Regions from separate parts of the Leclercia sp. GHBNCSD genome, predicted to be linked through region 3. Evidence: predicted binding sites of a transcription regulator. Region 3 holds the regulator's gene; each other region holds the start of a gene.
The links. Region 3 encodes PurR, which represses purine synthesis genes. Its sites were predicted from a motif close to CANGCAAACGTTTGCNTG; they were not measured.

Region 1 (8,029 bases), on a different contig from region 3:
GCCTAACGGCAACAACAGCAAGACCGGGGAGATAAAGGCAAAGCTGGAGCCCAGGTAGGCCGGAATCTTACCTTTACAAATAAAGAGATAAAGCAGCGTACCGATGCCGTTAAACAGCAGCACGGTGGCCGGGTTAATGTGGAACAGGATTGGCACCAGCACGGTTGCACCAAACATCGCAAACAGGTGCTGCAAACTAAGCGGGATTGTCTGCAAAAGTGGCGGTCTTTCACTCACCCCGATAGCACGGCGCGTCATAGAATCTTCCTCAAGTGTTGTTTGTTTTAAGCGGTTGGGTTTTTTATTCAAAAAAAAGCCGACTATCAAAGTCGGCTTCTTTTTCGTTATTCACTTATTTAGTACCAAAAATCTTATCGCCGGCATCGCCGAGTCCCGGGATGATGTACCCGTGCTCGTTCAGGCCCTGATCGACAGAGGCGGTGTACAGTTCAACGTCCGGGTGCGCTTTTTCCAGCGCAGCAATGCCTTCCGGCGCGGCAACCAGTACCAATACTTTGATGCTGCTGCAGCCCGCGTTTTTCAGCAGGTCGATGGTGGCGATCATGGAGCCACCGGTGGCCAGCATCGGGTCAACGACCAGCGCCATACGCTCGTCGATATTGGAGACCAGCTTCTGGAAATAGGGCACCGGCTCCAGCGTCTCTTCGTTACGGTAGATGCCAACCACGCTGATACGCGCGCTCGGAACGTGCTCCAGCACCCCTTCCATCATGCCCAGACCTGCGCGCAGGATTGGCACAACGGTAATTTTTTTGCCTTTGATCTGCTCAACCTGTACCGGGCCGTTCCAGCCTTCGATGGTCACAGTTTCGGTTTCCAGATCGGAGGTTGCTTCATAGGTCAGTAAGCTGCCAACTTCAGAGGCCAGTTCACGAAAGCGCTTAGTGCTGATGTCATGCTCACGCATCAGGCCCAGCTTGTGTTTAACGAGTGGGTGTTTCACTTCCACAATCTTCATTCTCTTTCTCCTTCGGGTGGCAGCCACAAAAAAAATCGCCGGATTATACCGCTTTTTTCGGATAGCGCCATACCCATCTTGCTTGACCGGGATCAACCAAAGTGAATTAGAGTCTGTCAGAGAGTATAAAAGAGACAAAAAAAACCGGCGGGGGATCGCCGGCTTTTGTGCGGGTTTTCGCCCGGCGGCGCTGCGCTTGCACGGGCCTACGGTTTTGTAGGCCGGGTAAGGCGAAGCCGCCACCCGGCAGTGGGCGTTTAAAGCGACTCGCCGTTGCTGGCGATCACCTTCTGATACCAGGCGAACGACCTCTTCTTGCTGCGATTCAGCGTGCCGTTACCTTCGTTGTCTTTATCAACATAGATAAAGCCATAGCGTTTTTTCATCTCGCCCGTTCCGGCAGAGACCAGATCGATACAGCCCCACGGGGTGTAGCCCATCAGATCCACGCCATCTTCCACCACCGCTTTTTTCATCTCACGGATATGGGCGCTGAGATAGTCGATGCGGTACTGGTCATTGACCGTGCCGTCACTCTCCAGCACGTCGATGGCACCAAAACCGTTTTCGACAATAAACAGCGGCAGCTGGTAGTGATCCCAGAACCAGTTCAGGGAGTAACGCAGCCCCACCGGATCAATCTGCCAGCCCCAGTCCGATTTCTGTACATAGGGGTTGGAGACCAGGCTTTTGCTTTCGTCGTAGTCGAGCTGCGGGTTGTCCTCCGTGGCTTTGGTGGCAAACGACATGTAGTAGCTGAAGCCGATGTAATCCACGCAGCCCTGCTTCAGCGCCGCTTTATCCTCTTCGGTAATATCCAGCGCAAAACCGCGACGGGCAAAGTAGTTCAGCAGGTGTTGCGGATAGGCGCCGCGCACGTGCACATCGGTGAACCAGTAGCGGCGGTGCATGGCGTTCATCGCCATCATCATGTCGTTCGGGGCGCAGGTCAGGGGATAGATCGGACACATGGCGATCATGCAGCCAATTTTCAGGGACGGGTTGATGTCGCGTCCGGCTTTTACCGCCAGGGCGCTGGCCACCAGCTCATAGTGCGCCGCCTGGAACATCACCGGCTCGCGATCTTCACCCGGCTGGTACTTCAGCCCGGAGTTGGTAAACGGGGCGAAATCTTCGTGGAAGTTGGCCTGGTTGTTGATCTCGTTAAAGGTCATCCAGTATTTCACTTTGTGCTGATAGCGCTCGAATACCACGCTGGCAAAGCGCACAAAGAAGTCGATCAGTTTGCGGTTACGCCAGCCGCCGTACTCTTTCACCAGGTGATAAGGCATTTCGAAGTGCGAGAGGGTGATCACCGGCTCGATGCCATGCTTCAGGCACTCATCAAACAGATCGTCATAAAACTGGAGCCCCGCCTCGTTAGGCTGCTGTTCATCGCCTTTCGGGAAAATACGCGTCCAGGCTATGGAGGTGCGGAAACATTTAAAGCCCATTTCCGCGAACAGCTGGATGTCATCTTTATACCGGTGATAGAAATCGATGGCTTCATGGTTGGGGTAGTTTTTGCCCGGCAGTACGCCGTCGGTAATTTCGCGGGGGACGCCGTGGGCGCCAGCGGTCATCACATCTGCCACGCTCGTGCCCTTCCCGCCCTCCTGCCAGCCGCCTTCAAGTTGATGCGCCGCCACTGCGCCGCCCCACAGAAAACCCTCTTTGAATCCTGACATGCAATATCCCTCATTCAGCGTTAATTATCGGCAAAAAAGAGTACAGAAACCGGTTTCATTGGAATGATGTGCATTCACTGGCAGGGTTGCAAGAATAAGAATGTACCCGGTTTCATTTTCGTGAACGGGTTCAAGTTTGTATGCTAAGGGGCGATTTTTACTCGATTTTCAGGCGCACGATTTTCTGTTGCAGAATGGGCTCGCAAACGTTTGCCTGGACTGTTAGAATTGCGCCGATTTTTCTTATATCGCAATGCAATCGCGTGGGGACTTGAGCCGTGACCAACAAAACTTCTCTCAGCTACAAAGATGCCGGTGTAGATATTGACGCAGGTAATGCGCTGGTTGACCGTATCAAAGGGGTAGTTAAAAAAACCCGCCGCCCGGAAGTGATGGGAGGTCTGGGAGGATTCGGCGCACTGTGCGCGCTGCCGCAAAAATACCGTGAACCGGTTCTGGTCTCAGGCACCGACGGCGTGGGCACCAAGCTGCGTCTGGCGATGGATCTGAAACGCCACGACACCATCGGCGTTGACCTGGTTGCGATGTGCGTGAACGACCTGGTGGTTCAGGGCGCTGAGCCGCTGTTCTTCCTCGACTACTACGCGACCGGCAAGCTGGACGTCGACACCGCAGCCAGCGTCATCAGCGGTATCGCCGAAGGCTGTTTGCAGTCAGGCTGTGCACTGGTGGGCGGTGAAACCGCTGAAATGCCGGGCATGTACCACGGCGACGATTACGACGTGGCTGGCTTCTGCGTGGGCGTTGTCGAAAAATCAGAGATCATTGACGGCAGCAAAGTGGCCGACGGCGACGTGCTGATTGCGCTGGGCTCCAGTGGCCCGCACTCTAACGGCTACTCTCTGGTGCGCAAAATTGTTGAAGTGAGCGGCTGCGACCCTCTCACCACCGAGCTGGAAGGTAAACCGCTGGCCGATCACCTGCTCGAACCGACCCGCATCTACGTGAAATCCATTCTGGCGCTGATTGAGAATGTGGACGTTCACGCGATTGCCCACCTGACCGGCGGCGGCTTCTGGGAAAACATTCCGCGCGTCCTGCCGGATAACACCCAGGCGGTGATCGACGCATCCTCCTGGCAGTGGCCTGCGGTATTTAACTGGCTGCAGGATGCCGGTAACGTCAGCGATCATGAGATGTATCGCACCTTCAACTGCGGCGTGGGGATGGTTATCGCCCTGCCGGCAAGCGAAGTGGACAATGCCCTGGCGCTGCTGCAGGCGAAAGGTGAAAACGCGTGGAAAATCGGTATCATCAAAGCATCTGATTCCGAACAGCGTGTGGTCATTGAATGAAAAATATAGTGGTGCTCATTTCCGGTAACGGAAGTAATTTGCAGGCTATCATCGATGCCTGCAAACAGAAGAAGATCAACGGCACCCTCCGCGCAGTATTCAGTAACAAGGCCGATGCATACGGCCTTGAGCGTGCCCGCCTCGCGGGCATTGCCACGCATGCGCTCAGCGCTGCCCAGTTTGCCAGCCGCGAGGCGTTTGACCGCGAATTGGTGCAGGAGATTGACGCCTACGCCCCGGATGTGGTGGTGCTGGCCGGCTACATGCGGATCTTAAGCCCGGCGTTTGTCGCGCACTATGCCGGACGTCTGCTCAATATCCACCCCTCCCTGCTGCCTAAATATCCTGGCCTGAATACCCACCGTCAGGTGCTGGACAACGGCGATGAGGAGCACGGCACCTCGGTCCATTTCGTTACTGACGAACTGGACGGCGGCCCGGTGATCCTGCAGGCGAAAGTGCCGGTGTTTGAAGGCGACAGTGAAGAGGAGGTGACCGCCCGGGTGCAGGCTCAGGAGCACGCTATCTACCCGCTGGTGGTGAGCTGGTTCGTTGAAGGCCGTCTTGAAATGCGCGACGGCGCCGCCTGGCTGGATGGCGCGCCGTTACCCCCGCAAGGTCACGCGGCGGAAGAGTAAACTTTTGCCGGGTGGCGCTATCGCTTACCCGGCCTACAGCACCTTTTGCCCCGCCAACTCTCTATTATCCCTCAAGAAAAAATTTAACTGTCATACTTTTCTGACACAGTTGGACATATTGTGGAAATGCTCGCCATAATAAAGGCGAGACGGATTTACCACGTCCTGTGATTGAACTGGAGTGTGAGTAGTAATGGGTCAGGAAAAGTTATACATCGAGAAAGAGCTAAGCTGGTTAGCGTTCAACGAGCGCGTGCTTCAGGAAGCGGCCGACAAAAGTAACCCGCTGATTGAGCGCATGCGTTTTCTGGGGATTTACTCCAATAATCTGGATGAATTCTATAAAGTGCGTTTCGCTGAACTGAAGCGTCGAATCATCATTAGCGAAGAGCAGGGTTTAAACTCGAATTCGCGTCATCTGCTTGGCAAGATCCAGTCCCGGGTACTGAAAGCCGACCAGGAATTTGACAGCCTGTATAACGAACTGCTGCTGGAGATGGCGCGTAATCAAATCTTCCTGATTAACGAGCGTCAGCTCTCGGTTAACCAGCAGAGCTGGCTGCGTCACTATTTCAAACAGTATCTGCGCCAGCACATCACCCCGATTCTGATTAACCGCGAAACCGATCTGGTGCAGTTCCTGAAAGATGACTACACCTACCTGGCGGTGGAGATTATCCGCGGCGACAGCATCCGCTATGCGCTGCTGGAAATCCCGTCAGACAAGGTGCCGCGCTTCGTCAACCTGCCACCGGAAACGCCGCGCCGCCGCAAGCCGATGATCCTGCTGGATAACATCCTGCGCTACTGCCTGGACGATATCTTCAAAGGGTTCTTCGACTACGATGCGCTGAACGCCTATTCCATGAAGATGACCCGCGATGCCGAGTATGACCTGGTGCACGAGATGGAGGCCAGCCTGATGGAGCTGATGTCATCCAGCCTCAAGCAGCGTCTGACGGCGGAGCCGGTGCGCTTTGTCTATCAGCGCGATATGCCCGATGCCATGGTTGATATGCTGCGCGAAAAGCTGACCATCTCCCGCTATGACTCCATCGTGCCGGGCGGTCGCTATCATAATTTCAAAGACTTTATCGGCTTCCCAAACGTCGGCAAGGCCAACCTGGTGAACAAGCCGCTGCCCCGCCTGCGCCATATCTGGTTTGATAAGTTCCGTAACGGCTTCGACGCCATTCGCGAGCGCGATGTCCTGCTCTACTATCCGTACCACACTTTTGAGCATGTACTGGAGCTGATGCGGCAGGCGTCGTTCGACCCCAACGTGCTGGCGATTAAAATCAACATCTACCGCGTGGCGAAAGATTCCCGCATTATCGATGCGATGATCCACGCTGCCCACAACGGCAAAAAAGTGACCGTGGTGGTGGAGTTGCAGGCGCGTTTCGATGAAGAGGCCAACATCCACTGGGCCCGTCGTCTGACCGAAGCGGGCGTACACGTGATCTTCTCGGCCCCTGGGTTGAAGATCCACGCCAAGCTGTTCCTCATCTCCCGTAAAGAGGGTGATGATGTGGTGCGTTATGCCCACATCGGCACCGGTAACTTCAACGAGAAGACCGCGCGCATCTATACCGACTACTCGCTGTTGACCGCCGATGCGCGGATCACCAACGAGGTGCGTCGGGTCTTCAACTTTATTGAAAACCCCTATCGTCCGGTTAATTTCGACTATCTGCTGGTCTCCCCGCAGAACTCCCGTCGTCTGCTGTATGACATGATCGACCGCGAGATCGCCAACGCGCAAAACGGCCAGCCGGCCGGCATTACGCTTAAGCTCAACAACCTGGTCGATAAAGGACTGGTGGATCGCCTGTATGCCGCCTCCAGTTCGGGAGTTCAGGTTAATCTGCTGATCCGCGGCATGTGCTCGCTGATCCCCGATCTTGAGGGCATCAGTGAAAATATTCGCGTCATCAGCATCGTCGATCGCTATCTTGAGCACGATCGGATCTATATTTTTGAGAATGGCGGCGATAAACGCGTTTACCTCTCTTCCGCCGACTGGATGACGCGAAACATCGATTACCGGATTGAAGTGGCGGCACCGCTGCTCGATCCGCGGCTGAAGCAACAAATTCTTGATATTATCGACCTGTTGTTAAGTGATACTGTAAAAGCACGTTATGTCGATAAAGAACTGAGTAACCGCTATGTGCCGCGCGGCAATCGCCGTAAAGTACGGGCACAGCTGGCGATTTACGACTATATCAAATCACTCGAGCAATCCGATTAACCTATGCCGATAAACGATAAGACCCCACGACCGCAGGAGTTTGCTGCGGTCGACCTTGGTTCTAACAGCTTCCACATGGTCATCGCCCGTGAGGTGGATGGCGCAATGCAGATCATCGGTCGTCTGAAGCAGCGCGTCCACCTGGCTGATGGCCTGGATGCGAACAATATGCTCAGCGAAGAGGCGATGGAGCGCGGGCTGAACTGCCTGTCGCTGTTTGCCGAACGCCTGCAGGGTTTCACCCCGTCGAGCGTCTGCATTGTCGGAACGCATACCCTGCGCCAGGCCGCAAACGCGACGGAATTTTTAAAGCGCGCGGAAAAGGTGATCCCCTACCCTATCGAAATCATTTCGGGTAACGAAGAAGCCCGTCTGATTTTTATGGGCGTGGAACATACGCAACCTGAAAAAGGCCGCAAGCTGGTGATTGATATTGGCGGCGGCTCGACGGAGCTGGTGATCGGCGAAAACTTTGAGCCGCATCTGGTCGAAAGCCGCCGGATGGGCTGCGTCAGCTTTGCCCAACTCTATTTCCCCGGCGGGGCGATCAGCCGGGAGAACTTCCAGCGCGCGCGGATGGCCGCGGTACAGAAGCTGGAGTCCCTCGCCTGGCAATACCGTCTGCAGGGCTGGAACGTGGCGCTTGGCGCCTCGGGTACGATCAAAGCGGCACACGAAGTGCTGGTGGAGATGGGCGAAAAAGATGGCTTTATTACCCCTGAGCGTCTGACCAGGCTGATGGAAGAGGTGCTCAAGCATAAGAGCTTTACCGCCCTCAGCCTGCCGGGTCTCTCCGAAGAGCGCAAAGCGGTGTTTGTGCCGGGTCTGGCGATCCTGTGTGGCGTGTTCGATGCGCTGGCGATCCGCGAGCTGCGTCTTTCCGACGGCGCGCTGCGCGAAGGGGTACTCTATGAGATGGAAGGCCGTTTCCGTCATCAGGATATTCGCAGCCGCACCGCGCAGAGCCTGGCCAACCAGTACAATATTGACCGCGAACAGGCCAGACGCGTGCTGGAAACCACGACCCAAATGTATGAGCAGTGGGAAGCCCAGAACCCGAAACTGGCGCATCCGCAGCTGGCGGCTCTGCTCAAATGGGCGGCGATGCTGCATGAAGTGGGGCTCAATATCAACCACAGCGGGATGCACCGCCA
Region 2 (8,029 bases), on a different contig from region 3:
GATAACGGTGAAGATGATCACACCGGTTACCACACCCAGCACAGTACCCACACCACCACTGAACGACACGCCACCCACGACGCACGCGGCGATGGCATCCAGCTCATACATAAAGCCGAGGTTGTTGGTGGCAGAGCCGATACGGCCCGCTTCCAGCAGACCACCGAAGGCGTAGAACACGCCCGACAGGGCATAGATAACCAGCAGGTTCAGCGCCACGTTAACACCAGAGACTTTTGCCGCTTCCGGGTTACCCCCGATAGCAAAGATGTTCTTACCGAAGCGGGTTTTGTTCCACAGCACCCAGACGAACGCTACGGCAATCAGCGCGTAGAAGGTGATGTAGGAGAGGCGGAAACTGCCCATCGCGATAAAGCCCTGCGTAAAGGTCGAGAATCCACTGTCGAAACCGGAAATCGGTGATGCGCCCACGAAGTCGTAGTACAGGGAGTTAATACCGTAAACGATGATCATGGTACCCAGGGTGGTGATAAACGGCGTTACGTTCAGGTACGCAATGATGATGCCGTTAATCAGACCGATGACCGCGCCAATGGCACAGACAATCAGGATCACCAGGAAAATGGGCATGGTTGCCATTTCCGGGAAGACCTTGTTGGCGTTTTCCATCGACTGCAGAAGCGTTGCCGCAACAACCGCCGCCAGACCAACCTGACGGCCGGCTGACAGGTCAGTACCCTGGGTGACAATAAGACCTGCCACGCCGAGGGCGATAATAATACGCACCGAAGACTGGGTCAGAATGTTACTTAAGTTCAGCAGACTTAAGAAAGTCGGATCCTGGAAAATAATAATGGCCAGTAAGACTAAAAGAACAACGTAAATACCGCCTTCTTTCAGATAAGTAAGAAAACTTTTCTTATTTAACGCACTCATGAGGAGCCCCTGATCTTAAAGGTGCAAAGACGCAAGACGCAAAATTTCGTTTTGCGTTGTCGTTTTGGTGTCAACAATTCCGGCAACGAGACCATTGCTCATAACCAGAATACGATCTGTGATCCCTAACAATTCCGGCATTTCGGAAGAAATAATAATAATCCCTTTATCTTTCTTAGCTAATTCAGCAATCAGCTGATAAATTTCAAATTTTGCACCAACGTCGATACCGCGGGTTGGTTCATCCAGCATCAGAATTTCTGGCTGGGTTAACAACCAGCGTCCAATAATAACCTTTTGCTGGTTACCACCGGAAAGCGAGCCAATTTGCGTGCGGTGTCCAGGGGTTTTTACGCGCATGGAGTCAATCACCCACTGGGTATCGCTCTTCATGCGGGAATTATCCAACAAACCGATTTTATTTTTATAATTATGAATATTAGAAATTAAGGAGTTAAAGTTAATATCCAGATAGGCATAAATACCGGTCGAGCGACGCTCTTCGGTCACCAGCGCAAAGCCGTGGTTAATAGCTTCGTTGGCGTTATGGTTATTAATCTTTTTACCGTGCAGGGTAATGGTCCCGGCGGATTTCTCGCGGATGCCAAACAGCGTTTCGACGATATCGGTACGCTTGGCCCCCACCAGACCGGCAATACCGAGGATCTCCCCTTTATGCAGATCGAAGGAAACATCGCGAATGGAAGGCTGACGCAGTGAAGTCAGGTTGCGCACTTCCAGAATCACTTCGCCCGGCTTGTTCTCTTTGTTCGGGAAGCGCTGGTTCAGGGAGCGGCCAACCATCATGGCGATGATCTTGTCCATGTCCAGCCCTTCCAGTGACTGGGTGGCGATCCACTGCCCGTCGCGAAGCACGGTGATTTCATCACAAAGCTGGAAGATCTCTTCCATTTTGTGAGAGATATAAACGATGCCGCAACCGCGATCTTTCAGTTTACGGATAATGGTGAACAGGTGGTTCACCTCTTTCTCCGTTAATGAAGAGGTAGGCTCGTCCATAATCACGATTTTGGCGTTATAGGAGAAGGCCTTGGCAATTTCGATCATCTGCATTTGTGAAACAGACAATGTACCGACGCGCGCGCGCGGATCGATATCAATATCCAGTTCATCAAAAATAGCTTTGGTGTCGCGATACATTTTGTCCTGATCGACAAATACGCCTTTGGTCGGATAACGACCCAGCCACATATTGTCCATAACAGAACGCTGAAGTACCAGGTTAAGCTCCTGGTGAACCATCGAAATACCGTTTTCCAGCGCCTCTTTGGCGGAATGGAAATCGATCTCTTTCCCCTGAAAAAGAATGCTGCCAGAATCTTTTTGATAGATCCCAAATAAGCATTTCAATAATGTTGATTTACCCGCACCGTTTTCACCCATTAAGGCGTGAATGGAGTGAGGCCGTACTTTTAAATTAACATTATCCAGTGCTTTAACACCGGGAAAAGACTTGTTGATACCGCTCATTTCCAACAAGTATTCACCGGACGACTGAGTCGTTGTGCTGACCATAATTATACCTTCTCGGCCTCGCGTCGCGTGATAAAAGGGCGCAGAAACTGCGCCCAGTGGAATGCTATAACTTATTTACCGGTGAACTGCGCCAGGTTTTCCTGATCTACGCCAACGTACGGTACACGAACAACTTTGTTGTCAATTTTCCAGTTAGTACCGTCAGCCGCGCCTTTGCCTTCTGCCAGGTTTTTCGCCAGATCGAAGGTGGCTTTCGCCTGGTTGTTTGCATCGTTCAGTACGGTACCCGCCATTGCGCCAGATTTAACCAGTGCCAGCGCTTCAGGCAGGGCATCCACACCAAATACCGGGATAGAGGATTTGTTGTGTGCTTTCAGAGCTTCTACCGCACCCATTGCCATCGCGTCGTTGTTGGCGATAACCACTTCAATTTTGTTCGCGTTCGGGCCGGACAGCCATGCGTCCATCTTGTCTTTCGCCTGAGCGGTATCCCACATTGCGGTATCTAAAGCCAGCTGCTGGGTTTTCAGACCCTTGTCGTTCAGCTCTTTGATAACGTAGGTGGTACGTGCTTCAGCGTCCGGGTGGCCTGGCTCGCCTTTCAGCAGTACGAACTGTACCTGACCGTCTTTGTTCAGATCCCAGTTCGGGTTAGCGGCCCAGTGTTTGGCAATCAGGTCGCCCTGAATAATGCCGGATTCTTTGGAGTCGGTACCGACGTAGAAGGCTTTGTCATAGCTATCCAGCGCTTTGCGGGAAGGTTCTTTGTTGAAGAACACAACCGGCACGTTCTGGCCGCGTGCTTTTTCAATAACAGTGCCTGCTGCTGCCGGGTCAACCAGGTTGATTGCCAGAGCTTTTACGCCTTTCGCCAGCAGAACGTCGATCTGGTCGTTCTGTTTGGACTGGTCATTCTGGGAGTCATTCATCAACAGCTGTACGTCTGGTGCGCCTGTACCCTCTTTCTCGATTGCCTTACGCACAACGGACATGAAGTTGTCGTCATACTTATAGATAGTCACACCAATACGGCTATCTGCAGCGTGCGCGGCGGCACCGAAAAGCATGCTTGCCATAACAGCAGACAGAGTCAACACCTTCTTATTCATGATATCTCCGATTTTTATGCAGGGTAGTTCGTGTGAATAACGCTCGGCGGGCACATGTTAAAGAAACGTTACTGCCGGCCGAAGTCCACTTATAAAATTTCTATCTTCCTTGGTCGGTAACGCTCCAGAATGCGTTTTTTTGGATGTTTAACGGACCTCAGCTATGGTCAAAGTGATTAATCACCGTTACATAGCGTTTCAGTTGCTAAAACGCTGACATCATAGACAGCGCATTGTTAAGTTACTGTGAATTTACTCACAAATTGAAAACGGTTACATCACGGCGAATTATTAGTTAGTGATCGGCACCACAGTTTGCCGAATGGCAACGGAGTGGCGACGCACTAAAGTTGGCATGAAACAGTGTGTTGCATTGATATCCAGCTTCCCGGCGGCCCCCTGTAACGCCAGCTCTGTGGCCAGCCGGGCCATGGAGGCGATGGGGTAGCGAACCGTCGTCAGCTGAGGGTCCGTGTAACGGGCAATCGGAATATCATCAAAACCAATCAATGACAGATGCTGCGGCACCGCAATGCCGTTGTCTTTCAGCGCCGTGAGCGCGCCCGCCGCCATGCTGTCGTTGTAGGCAAAGACCGCGGTCAGCTGCAGGTTGCGCCCGAGCAGCTCCACCATCGCTGCCTCTCCGCCCTGCATGTCCGGAGCGCCGGTGCCGATCCAGCTTTCCGACCCCGTAATGCCCTGTTCCAGCAGCGCTTTCTGCCAGCCTTCCCGGCGCATATCGTCGTCCTCGATGCGATGGCTGGAGGCCAGATAGCCGATACGCTGATGCCCGTTGTTCATTAGCATCCGCGTGGCCATCATCGCTCCGCTGACGTTATCGAGGCAGACGCAGCGGTGGGCATAGCCGGGAACGATGCGGTTAATGAGCACCATGCCGGGGATCTGCTCCATCAGCGCGGAAAGTTCCTCATCGCTTAACGCTTTTGAGTGCACGATCAATGCGTTACAGCGTTGACGAATCAGCACCTCAATGGCGTTGCGCTCTTTTTCCGCCTCGTGATAGCTGTTGCCGATCAGCACGTTTTTCTGGTGCTCCTGCGCCACCATATCGACGGCTTTCACCAGCGCGCCAAAGAACGCATCTGACACGTCCATCACCACCACACCGATGGTGTCGCTGACCTGGGTCGCCAGCGCCTGGGCGTTCGCATTAGGCCGGTAGCCCAGCGCCGTGACGGCTTTCATCACGCATTCACGCGTCTCCGGGCTGACCAGTGCGCTATTGTTAAGAACCCGGGAAACGGTGGCGACAGAAACGCCCGCCTGACGCGCGACGTCACGAATGGTGATCATATTCACCACCCTTATTTAGATTGCAGCGACTCACAGACACCCCCTGTGTTTAGCAAGGTGCCTATTCTGGCAGCGACAAGGCGAGGACTACGTGAAGAAGGTCACAAGGATGAAAACGGTTACATCCGTTTTGTTAATGATTGTGATCCAGATCGTTATCCGGATGTATGGCTTGATGAAACGCCTGACGCACGTATGGTCAATTGTCGCCATACCCATTCCAGCGGCCCCTGACGGAAATGGCGCAGCCAGAGGACGGAGAATAGAATATTAACCAGCCACACCGGCAGGACAATGCCCAGCAGCTGTAGCCGGTCGAACTTCATAAATAAGCCAAGCTGATAGAACAGGGCGGTACAGATCAGCGTCTGTAAAATATAGTTGCTGAGCGCCATGCGCCCCACGCAGGCCACCGCCGTCACCAGCCTGAAACGGCAGAGCTGCGGCCAGTAACCGTAGATGAGCGCGGCATAACCAATCGTCTGAAACGGCGCGCTCAGCTCACGCGGCGCCTGCAACAGGAATGCGCACCAGCGATAATCCCAGTGCAGATACCACTGGGCGATCACCGCCGGAAGGTTGATCGCCAGCCCCACCAGCACCAGCCACATCCCGGTACGGCGATAGTGGCGCGGGCTGAACTCGCCCTTCAGCCAGCCGGTACGCATCAGCGCGGCGCCGATCAGCATCATCCCCGCCAGCTGCCAGCCATACTGTGCGCCGAGCGCCAGTAAACTGTTGCCGATCATATCCGCCCGGTTGCTGATGGCTTCCAGTCCACCGCCCAGCTTCCAGTACTGCTCATATTGCAGGTTCGCCGCATCCGGCACCCAGGAGCGGTTGGTCGAGCCGCCGGAGATAACCCCCAGCAGCAGCAATATAGCCACGCCGATAAGAAACAGCACCACGCCGGTATTGAAGAGATTTTTGACATCATGTGCGTCGCGGATGATACGCCAGCAGATCAGCCCTACCAGCCCATAGGCCAGCAGAATGTCGCCATCCCAGAACAGCAGCCCATGAATAAACCCGAACAGCACCAGCAGAGAGAGCCGGGCCTGGATCCAGCGTTTACCACGTTTCAGTAACAGCTGAAGACCTGCCCCGAACAGCAGCGCAAACAGGGTGAGGAATTTGACCTGAGCAAAGAGATCCAGTATCGCCCATGTCCAGGCGTCGCGGAGAGTGATATCGCCATACCAGACGGGATTGAGGTAAGCGGCCTTCGGCAAACCGAAGGCGCTTATATTCAGAAGCAGAATACCCAGAATCGCGACGCCACGAACGAAATCCAGCGTGACATTTCTTTCCATGTACCCTGCCCTGACGATTAGCTAACGTGACGGACGGCGCGCAGGAACTCCTGGCGGGTATTCTGGCTCGATTTGAACAGGCCGCCCAGCGAGGTGGTAGTGGTGGCGCTGGTCGCATCACGAATGCCACGCGCTTTCACGCAGTAGTGTACCGCATCAATCGATACCGCCACGTTGTTGGTGCCCAGCAGCGTTTGCAGCGCGATGAGGATCTGCTGGGTTAAACGCTCCTGCACCTGCGGACGCTGGGCAAAGAACTGTACGATACGGTTGATTTTGGACAGGCCAATCACCGCGTCTTTCGGGATATAGGCCACGGTCGCTTTACCGTCGATGGTCACAAAGTGATGCTCGCAGGTGCTGGTCAGGGTGATATCGCGCACCGTCACCATCTCATCGACCTTCATTTTGTTTTCAATGACGGTAATTTTCGGGAAATTGGCGTAATCAAGCCCGGAGAAAATCTCATCGACATACATTTTGGCGATGCGACGCGGCGTCTCCATCAGACTGTCATCACTCAGATCGAGATTGAGCAGCTGCATGATTTCGGTCATGTGCCCGGAAATAAGACTTTTACGTGTTTCGTTGTCCATCTCCTGAACCGGTGGGCGCAGCGGCGTTTCAAGGCCGTGTGCTACCAGCGCTTCATGGACGAGGGCAGCTTCTTTACTCATTGATGACATTCTTTTCTCCTGCAGGTGTGGCGCTCTTCTGCCCTCCATGGGGCAAAATGTGCACTCATTGTGCGCGAGGCGGCGAGCATAATCCAGTATTCACCGCGATAATTATTCCAATTGTCGTTACCTTTCAACCTGACGCTGCCAGACCAGTCCACCCGCAACAAACAATGCGATACCGGCAAGGCCCAGCGCAGGCTCAAGCTGATGGGTAAGCCAGCTCGACAGTGCCGATGTCATCGGGCCAATTAGCTGCCCGATGGCATAGCCGGTCGTCAGTAATCCGGCCATGTAACGCGTATGATTCGGTGCCAGTTCACGCCCATAGAGCAACGAGAGCTGCACCGCACATAAAAATCCGCCGCCGACCAGCAGCGCACCGGTCACAAGCCCAGCCATCCCCGGCATCAGCCAGGCGGCAATCACCCCTACCGCCTGCAACCAGAGCACGATCGCCAGCCGACGATGGGTCGACGCGACGTGGCGCAGGGCGATGCTGAGGGCAATCCCCACCATCGAAGCGACACCAAAAACCGGCCAGACAAACTGGGCAAAGGCGCTACCGGGAAAGCGCAGCGCCGCCATCTGCGACAGAAAGGTCGCCGGGAGGATGTAGCCAAACCCGGCGAGGCTGTAGCTCCAGACCAGACGGCGCAGATCGCGGGTTAGCGTCAGCGGCTCCGGCGTGGTGCCCGGACGATGCAGCTGTCCGGCTCGCGGCAGGTAGCGGGCCACCAGCGCGACGAGCACCAGCGCCAGCAGGCCGTAGATTTGCCAGGCGGCGCTGGCGGAGAGCGCCTGCGCCTGGATCCAGACCGCCAGCAGACCACTTAAGGCGATCCCCGCCCCCGGCCCGGCAAACACCGCGGCACTCAGGCCCGGCTTGCCATAATGGGCCAGCCGCTCGTTGGTCCAGGCGGCGACCAGCACCATCGACCAGCCGCTCATGCAGCCAATCACAAAGCGCAGCAGCCCGTGGATCACCGCATTATCCGCCACGGCGGAGAGCAGCGTCAGCGCCACTGCGCCCCCGATCCCCAGCCATAAACGTCCTTCAACGAAGCGGTGCGCGCGCATGGCATCCCATGCACCCGCCAGATAGCCGAGGTAGTTCATCGCCGCCACCAGCCCGGCGCTGGTCAGGGTGAGCTCCCCTGCCGTAATCATCAGCGGCACCTGGGGCGTAAAGGCAAAGCGCCCTATTCCCATCGCCACCACC
Region 3 (8,029 bases):
AGCACCAGCAGAAGCCCCAGCGCGGCAATGATGGCCCCCATCACCGGAACAAAGCTGTACCCCAGCCCGCCGGAGATCACCGCACCACCCGCCGCCGCACCCAGCGCATTCCCCAGGTTAAACGCTCCGATATTGACGGAAGAGGATAACCCTGGCGCATCGCTTGCCACCCGCATCACACGCATTTGCAGCGGCGGTACCACCGCAAAGGTCGCCATTCCCCATACCACCATCGCGAACGCCGCCCCCACTTCATTACGTGCCAGCCACGGGATCGCCACCATAATCGCGATCAGCAGCAGTAGAAAGCCTTTCAGGGTGCCGCTTACGGAGCGGTCCGCCAGCTTGCCGCCCAGGAAGTTGCCGAGGGAGAAACCGACGCCAATCAGCACCAGCATCGCGGTAACAAAAGCAGGCGTCGCCTGGTTAATGTCATGCAGAACGGGCGCAATGTAGGTGTAGAGGGTGAACATTGCCCCAGCACCGAGAACCGTGGTCAGTAAGGCGGAAAGCACCTGCGGGCGCATCAGCACCGCCAGTTCTTTACGCACATCCGGCTTTTCGCCCGCGCCACCCGCAGGGAGGGAGAAGAAGAGCGCGACCATCGAGACCACGCCCAAAAGCGCCGTCGCCAGGAAGGACATCCGCCAGCCGATGGCTTCGCCCATCCACGTTGCGGCGGGTACGCCGCCAATATTGGCGATGGTGAGACCCATAAACATGGTTGCTACGGCGCTGGCCTGTTTATGCTTCGGCACTACGCTTGCGGCGACCACCGACCCGAGGCCAAAGAAGGCGCCGTGATTGAGGCTGGTCAAAATACGCGACAGCATCAGGGTGGTGTAATCCGGGGAGAGCGCCGACAGCACGTTACCGACGGTAAAGATCGCCATCAGGAAGATCAGCGCATTACGACGGCCGCGATGGGAAAGCAGCAAGGTCATCAGCGGTGCCCCTACCATTACGCCGATAGCGTAGGCGCTGATTAACATGCCCGCAGCGGGAATAGAGACATCCACACCCCGGGCGATAACCGGTAGCAGTCCCATTGGAGAAAACTCGGTGGTGCCGATGCCAAATGCGCCAATGGCCAGGGCCAGCAGCGGAAAATTGATTTTCATACTTCAACTCCGGATACCGTGTCGTCAGGCGACACAGAACAATGAAGGCGAAAGCATGACATCAATCACAAAAAATGAGAAGTTAACAATTTGGCAAAAGATTTTTGCCGGACGCGTAACAATAGCAGAAGGGAGACGAGGGAGCGTTAGCTCCCTCGCAAATATCAGTGCAGCGCAGCCGTAAGACCGCTGGCAACGATCAGACCCAGAACAATAACGGTGGTAATCAGCGAAAACTTAAGATCGGTACTCATCAATTTTTCTCCTTTTAATCACCCTACGAAGAGTGAGCTTGCTCATTTTTGCACAGTTCAGGGTAAAAATCTTGCTGGATTTAGATTGATATCGATTTTTACTCTTCCCCTTTTGGTCAAGATCAGCCAAAATTCCACGCTAAATTTATTAGCGTACCGGCCATTGACCCCCTCCTGACGTCCTGTGTCGTTTTCCCGGCGTACCGCAATTCAAATTGCGCAATTAGGGCGAGTGAAGGCAAACGTTTACCTATTGGTTTTTCAGGAGCTTAAGATATGGTCTGGAGTGACATCTGATGGCAACAATTAAAGACGTAGCGAAACGCGCAAACGTTTCCACTACAACCGTATCACATGTTATTAACAAAACCCGCTTTGTGGCGGAAGAGACGCGTAACAACGTCTGGGCAGCGATCAAAGAGCTGCACTATTCTCCGAGCGCCGTCGCCCGTAGTCTGAAGGTGAACCACACCAAATCGATCGGCCTGCTGGCGACCAGCAGCGAAGCCCCCTACTTCGCAGAAATTATTGAAGCGGTAGAGAAAAACTGCTTCCAGAAAGGTTACACCCTGATCCTCGGCAACGCCTGGAACAGCCTGGAGAAGCAGCGGGCCTATCTGTCAATGATGGCGCAAAAGCGCGTCGACGGCCTGCTGGTAATGTGCTCGGAATACCCGGAGCCGCTGCTGAAGATGCTGGAAGAGTATCGCAATATCCCGATGGTGGTGATGGACTGGGGCGAAGCGAAAGCGGACTTCACCGACTCGGTCATTGATAACGCCTTTGAAGGTGGCTACATGGCAGGACGTTATCTGATCGAACGCGGGCATCGCGATATCGGCGTCATCCCGGGCGCGCTGGAGCGCAACACCGGTGCCGGTCGTCTGGCCGGTTTTATGAAAGCGATGGAAGAAGCCTTAATCACGGTGCCGGAAAACTGGATCGTCCAGGGCGACTTTGAGCCGGAGTCCGGCTATCGCGCCATGCAGCAGATCCTCTCCCAGACGCCGCGTCCGACCGCTATTTTCTGCGGCGGCGATGTTATGGCGATGGGTGCCCTGTGTGCCGCTGACGAGATGGGCCTGCGCGTTCCGCAGGACGTTTCGCTGATCGGGTATGATAACGTGCGCAACGCCCGTTTCTTCACCCCGGCGCTGACCACCATCCACCAGCCAAAAGATTCGCTGGGCGAGACCGCCTTCAACATGCTGCTCGACCGTATCGTCAATAAACGTGAAGAGTCGCAGTCCATTGAAGTGCATCCGCGTTTGATCGAACGCCGCTCCGTCGCCGATGGCCCGTTCCGCGACTACCGCCGTTGATCCGCTCAGGGAGCCAGTACCTCTGGCTCCCGCAACCACTCCCTGTTCATCGTTTCACTGTCCCCCAGATAATCCAGCAGCCACGCCAGCGCCGGTGACATGTCGTTTTGTTGCCAGGTGAGGCAGCAGGCCGCATCCGGGAAGGGGTTTTCCAGCGTCAGCTCCACCCATTTGCCACTGTCTATCCAGGGCCGGGCAAAATGGACCGGCACCATCCCCACGCACAGCCCGGCCGACAGGCAGGTCGCAGAGGATTCCCAGTCCGGGGTGACGATCCGCCGCTGGTTATCCAGCAGCCAGGTGATCCGTTTCGGCAGCGAGCGGGAGGTATCTTCCCGCACCAGCGACGGCCAGTTGCGCAGGGTATCATCGCTGAGCGGGCCGGGAAGCGCGGCCAGCGGATGGTGGCTCGCCACCACGCAGACCCAGCTCAGCATCCCCATATCGCGAAACGCGTAGCGCCCCCCCACCGGTATCGCCTGGGTCGCGCCGATCGCCATCTCCACCCTGCCATCCGCCAGCGCATCCCAGACACCGTTAAAGACCTCCTGGGAGACACGCAGCTCAACGTCAGCGAAGTGGCGATAAAAGTCGACGATCATCTGGCGGGTGCGCTCGGGACGAACGATGTTATCCACCGCAATGGAGATATGCCCGCGCCAGCCGTTGGCAATCTGCTGACACTGTTCGCGGGTGATCTGCATTTTTTTGATAACAGAACGCCCCTCCTTCAGAAACCACAGCCCGGCAGGCGTCAGCTCCACATCACGGTGTCGCCGTTCAAATAGCGGCACCGCCAGCCACTCCTCAAGCTGACGCACCGTATAGCTGATGGCTGACGGGACACGATGTAGCTCCTGTGCCGCGCCGCTGAAACTGCCGTTACGCGCCACGGCATCCACCACTTCAAGGGAATATTCTGACCACATTTTCTGCCTGCAAAAAATTTGAATGCAACCGCCAAATATTAGCGTTTCACAAGCGGGATTGCACTGCCTACACTCAGCGGCTACCTAAACCTGCATCCATAAGGACAATAAAACCATGCAACCCGGGAAAGGATTTTTAGTCTGGCTCGGCGGCCTGAGCGTGCTGGGCTTCCTCGCCACCGATATGTACCTGCCTGCGTTCGCCATCATGCAGGCGGATCTGCAAACCCCGGCTGCCGCCATCAGCGCCAGCCTGAGCCTCTTCCTGGCCGGTTTTGCCTTCGCGCAGCTGCTCTGGGGACCGATGTCTGACCGCTTCGGACGCAAGCCGGTACTGCTGGCCGGCTTAGCCATCTTTGCATTCGGCTGCCTCGGTATGCTGTGGGTACGCGACGCCACCTGGCTGCTGGTGCTACGCTTTATCCAGGCGGTGGGGGTCTGCGCCGCGGCGGTGACCTGGCAGGCGCTGGTGACCGATTACTACCCGGCATCGCGAACCAACCGCATTTTCGCCACCATCATGCCGCTGGTTGGCTTGTCGCCAGCGCTGGCACCGCTGCTCGGCAGCTGGATCCTCGCCCATTTCAGCTGGCAGGCCATTTTTGCGGTGCTGTTTGCCATTACCCTGGTGCTGATGATCCCGGCCTTTTTCCTGAAGCCAGTGACGGTAAAAGAGGCGCAGCCAACCTCCCGCGTGACCTTCTTTACCCTGCTTCGCTCCCGGATCTACCGCGGCAACGTGCTGATCTACGCCGCCTGTTCCGCCAGCTTCTTCGCCTGGCTGACCGGCTCGCCGTTTATCCTCAGCGATATGGGCTACAGCCCGGCGGCGATCGGACTGAGCTATGTGCCGCAGACTATCGCCTTCCTGATTGGGGGTTACGGCTGCCGCGCCGCCCTGCAAAAATGGCCGGGTCACCAGATGCTGCCGTGGCTGCTGGGCCTGTTTGCCGTCAGCGTGATCGGTACCTGGGCGATCGGGTTTATTCCGGGCGTCAGCCTGGCGGCGTTGCTGGCCCCCTTCTGCCTGATGGCAGTGGCGAACGGCGCCATCTACCCTATCGTGGTAGCGCAGGCGCTGCGTCCCTTCCCGCAGGCAACCGGCAGCGCGGCGGCACTGCAGAACACCCTGCAGCTGGGACTCTGTTTCCTCGCGAGCCTGCTGGTCTCCTGGCTGATTGCCACCCCGTTGCTGACCACCACCAGCGTGATGGTGGCGACCGTCGTGCTGGCCGCGCTTGGCTATCGGATGCAGTATCTCCCTGTGGGCCAGCAGGATGAGAGCCCGCACGCAGAATCTTCCCACGCCTGACAGGATAAATAATTAGCGTACTAACAATATGCTGTTGAATCACCAGGATATCAGTCCTATACTGGCTAAAGCTTTCTGATAAATACTAAAATCATTAAGTGTTAACGGGAGCCGGATTGCTCCCGTTTTACCATGGATGGCCTTTCGGCAAGGGTCCTCTCCCTTCCTCTGTTCTACGTCGGATATTAGCCTCACGGGTTGCACCGTGAAATTTCTCACTCTCCATGAAGAGCGTCTACGCTGTTTATGGGTTCTGATCACATCAGGTGATGGAGAAGCTATGAGTTCATCGTGTATAGAAGAAGTCAGCATCCGGAATGATGACTGGTTCCGGATAGTCAATGAATTGCTGAGCCGCGCGGGTATCACCATCAACGGCCCGGCATCCTCCGATCTACAAGTTAAACACCCCGATTTTTTTAAACGCGTCCTGAAGCAGGGCTCACTGGGTCTCGGCGAGAGCTATATGGACGGCTGGTGGGAGTGCGAACGGCTGGACATCTTTTTCCATAAGGTTCTGCGAGCGGGTCTGGAAACACAGCTGCCCAGCCACCTGAAGGATACCCTGCGCATCGCTACTGCCCGCCTGTTCAACCTGCAAAGTAAAAAGCGCGCCTGGATTGTCGGCAAAGAGCACTACGATCTTGGCAATGACCTGTTCAGCCGTATGCTCGACCCGGCTATGCAGTACTCCTGCGGTTACTGGAAAGAGGCCACCACCCTTGAGCAGGCCCAGCAGGATAAACTGCGCCTCATCTGCGAAAAACTGCAACTGCAGCCCGGTATGCGGGTACTGGATATCGGTTGCGGCTGGGGCGGGCTGGCGGAGTTTATGGCGCAGCACTATGGCGTCAGCGTGGTCGGTGTGACCATATCAGCGGAGCAGCAACGCATGGCGCAGGCGCGCTGCGCCGGGCTGGATGTCACCATCCTGTTACAGGACTACCGCGATCTGCACGATCAGTTCGATCGCATTGTCTCGGTAGGGATGTTCGAGCATGTGGGGCCAAAAAACTACAACACCTATTTCAACGTGGTGGATCGTAACCTGAAGCCGGATGGCCTGTTCCTGCTGCATACCATTGGCTCACGAAAAACCGACCATAACGTTGATCCCTGGATAGACAAGTACATCTTTCCGAATGGCTGTTTGCCCTCAGTTCGCCAGATTGCGAATGCCAGCGAAGCCCATTTTGTAATGGAGGACTGGCATAATTTTGGCGCTGATTACGATACTACCCTGATGGCCTGGCATGCGCGCTTCCTTGCCAGCTGGCCGGAGATCGCCGACAACTATTCTGAACGATTTAAACGGATGTTCAGCTACTATCTGAACGCCTGCGCCGGTGCGTTTCGCGCCCGTGATATTCAGCTGTGGCAGGTGGTATTCAGCCGCGGCGTGGAGCACGGCCTGCGGGTGCCCCGCTAAAAAAGACCCCGGCTTGCCGGGGTCTTTTTTATCATGCGTCGTTGAGCGTCTGCTGGATAGCGGCGGCCTCTTTCGCCGCCAGTACGCGCTCCACGGTATCGACCACCGCCTGGGTTTGCGGGTCGATTTCGATATTCACTCTGTGCCCCAGCTTTTTGCTGCCGAGAGTCGTGCGCTGCAGCGTCTCCGGGATCAGGTGGACACTGAATCGGGTAGGTGTCACTTCACCAACGGTCAGACTAATGCCATCCACGCCAATAAAGCCTTTATAGAGGATGTACTTCATCAATGAAGGATCCTGCACCTTGAACCAGATTTGACGGTTATTTTCTGAGGTGAGGATTTTGGCAATTTCCGCGGTAGTCATAATATGGCCTGACATTAAATGCCCGCCAATTTCGTCGCTGAATTTCGCGGCGCGCTCCACGTTAACAATATCGCCCTCAACCAGGTCACCCAAATTGGTAATGCGCAGCGTCTCTTTCATTAAATCGAAGCTGATGAGATTACCGTTAATTTCGGTCACCGTCAGGCAACAACCGTTGTGTGCAACCGATGCCCCAGTCTCCAGCCCATCGAGCATCTCGTCCGGCAGGGCGACGACGTGGGTACGGAAATTGGGTTTTTCATCAATGGCCACCAGTTTCGCGGTGCCCTGCACAATACCAGTAAACATGCTTACGACTCCTGTTTGTTCCTTCGGTGTTAACACCGTTTAATCCCACCACAATAACAGTTGAAAATAGAGGTTGCCAGTACCCCCCTTTTCTGGCGATTTTTTCACTAGATAATTAGCTTATCCCCGCTACAATAGCTGGACTTCCCCGCATCTTCTTCTTGCTGTTTTTCGCAGCGGCTTTTTTTGCATTCAAATAACAACAATACCAAAGGTGTTCACGTGCAGAAGTACATGATTGAAGCGCGTCAGTTATTAGCTCTGGCAATCCCGGTGATACTCGCGCAAATCGCCCAGACCTCAATGGGGTTCGTCGATACAGTTATGGCGGGTGGCTACAGCGCCACCGATATGGCCGCGGTAGCCATCGGGACCTCTATCTGGCTACCGGCTATTCTCTTCGGCCACGGCCTCCTGCTGGCCTTGACGCCAGTGATTGCTCAGCTTAACGGCTCCGGGCGGCGGGATCGTATCGCCCATCAGATCCGTCAGGGCTTCTGGCTGGCCGGTCTGGTCTCGGTGTTGATCATGCTGGTGCTGTGGAACGCGGGCTATATTATTCACGCCATGCGCAATATTGACCCGGCCCTGGCGGATAAAGCCGTCGGCTATTTACGCGCCCTTCTCTGGGGGACGCCGGGTTATTTATTCTTCCAGGTGATGCGTAATCAGTGCGAAGGTCTGGCGAAGACCAAACCGGGCATGGTGCTGGGCTTTATCGGCCTGCTGGTCAATATCCCGGTGAACTACATCTTTATTTACGGTCATTTCGGCATGCCTGAACTGGGCGGCATCGGCTGCGGCGTTGCCACGGCGGTAGTCTACTGGGTGATGTTCTTCGGCATGCTCTCCTATGTGAAGCGTGCCCGCTCCATGCGTGATATCCGTAGCAAAGCGGGTTTCAGCCAGCCGGACATGGAGGTGGTCAAACGGCTGGTGCAGCTGGGCCTGCCTATCGCGCTGGCGCTCTTCTTCGAAGTGACGCT

Region 1: purM (phosphoribosylformylglycinamidine cyclo-ligase) is a predicted target of PurR. The motif match lies at 2,867-2,884, and genes of this name have one in related genera.
Region 2: galS (HTH-type transcriptional regulator GalS) is a predicted target of PurR. The motif match lies at 4,926-4,943, and genes of this name have one in related genera.

The regions. Positions count from the first base shown of each region.
Region 1 covers NZ_JBQVYO010000001.1:3,233,707-3,241,735, reverse strand. The annotation lists gene uraA (uracil permease) at 1-258, opposite strand, end outside; gene upp (uracil phosphoribosyltransferase) at 353-979, opposite strand; gene ACT3IC_RS15555 (6-phospho-beta-glucosidase) at 1,237-2,667, opposite strand; gene purM (phosphoribosylformylglycinamidine cyclo-ligase) at 2,946-3,983, shown strand; gene purN (phosphoribosylglycinamide formyltransferase) at 3,980-4,621, shown strand; gene ppk1 (polyphosphate kinase 1) at 4,815-6,875, shown strand; gene ppx (exopolyphosphatase) at 6,879-8,029, shown strand, end outside.
Region 2 covers NZ_JBQVYO010000001.1:3,496,732-3,504,760, reverse strand. The annotation lists gene mglC (galactose/methyl galactoside ABC transporter permease MglC) at 1-897, opposite strand, end outside; gene mglA (galactose/methyl galactoside ABC transporter ATP-binding protein MglA) at 913-2,433, opposite strand; gene mglB (galactose/glucose ABC transporter substrate-binding protein MglB) at 2,505-3,503, opposite strand; gene galS (HTH-type transcriptional regulator GalS) at 3,795-4,817, opposite strand; gene yeiB (DUF418 domain-containing protein YeiB) at 4,973-6,130, opposite strand; gene folE (GTP cyclohydrolase I FolE) at 6,148-6,816, opposite strand; gene ACT3IC_RS16700 (MFS transporter) at 6,934-8,029, opposite strand, start outside.
Region 3 covers NZ_JBQVYO010000002.1:334,773-342,801, forward strand. The annotation lists gene ACT3IC_RS21955 (MFS transporter) at 1-1,121, opposite strand, end outside; gene cydH (cytochrome bd-I oxidase subunit CydH) at 1,286-1,375, opposite strand; gene purR (HTH-type transcriptional repressor PurR) at 1,672-2,697, shown strand; gene punR (DNA-binding transcriptional activator PunR) at 2,703-3,626, opposite strand; gene punC (purine nucleoside transporter PunC) at 3,742-4,938, shown strand; gene cfa (cyclopropane fatty acyl phospholipid synthase) at 5,219-6,367, shown strand; gene ACT3IC_RS21985 (riboflavin synthase subunit alpha) at 6,399-7,043, opposite strand; gene mdtK (MdtK family multidrug efflux MATE transporter) at 7,266-8,029, shown strand, end outside.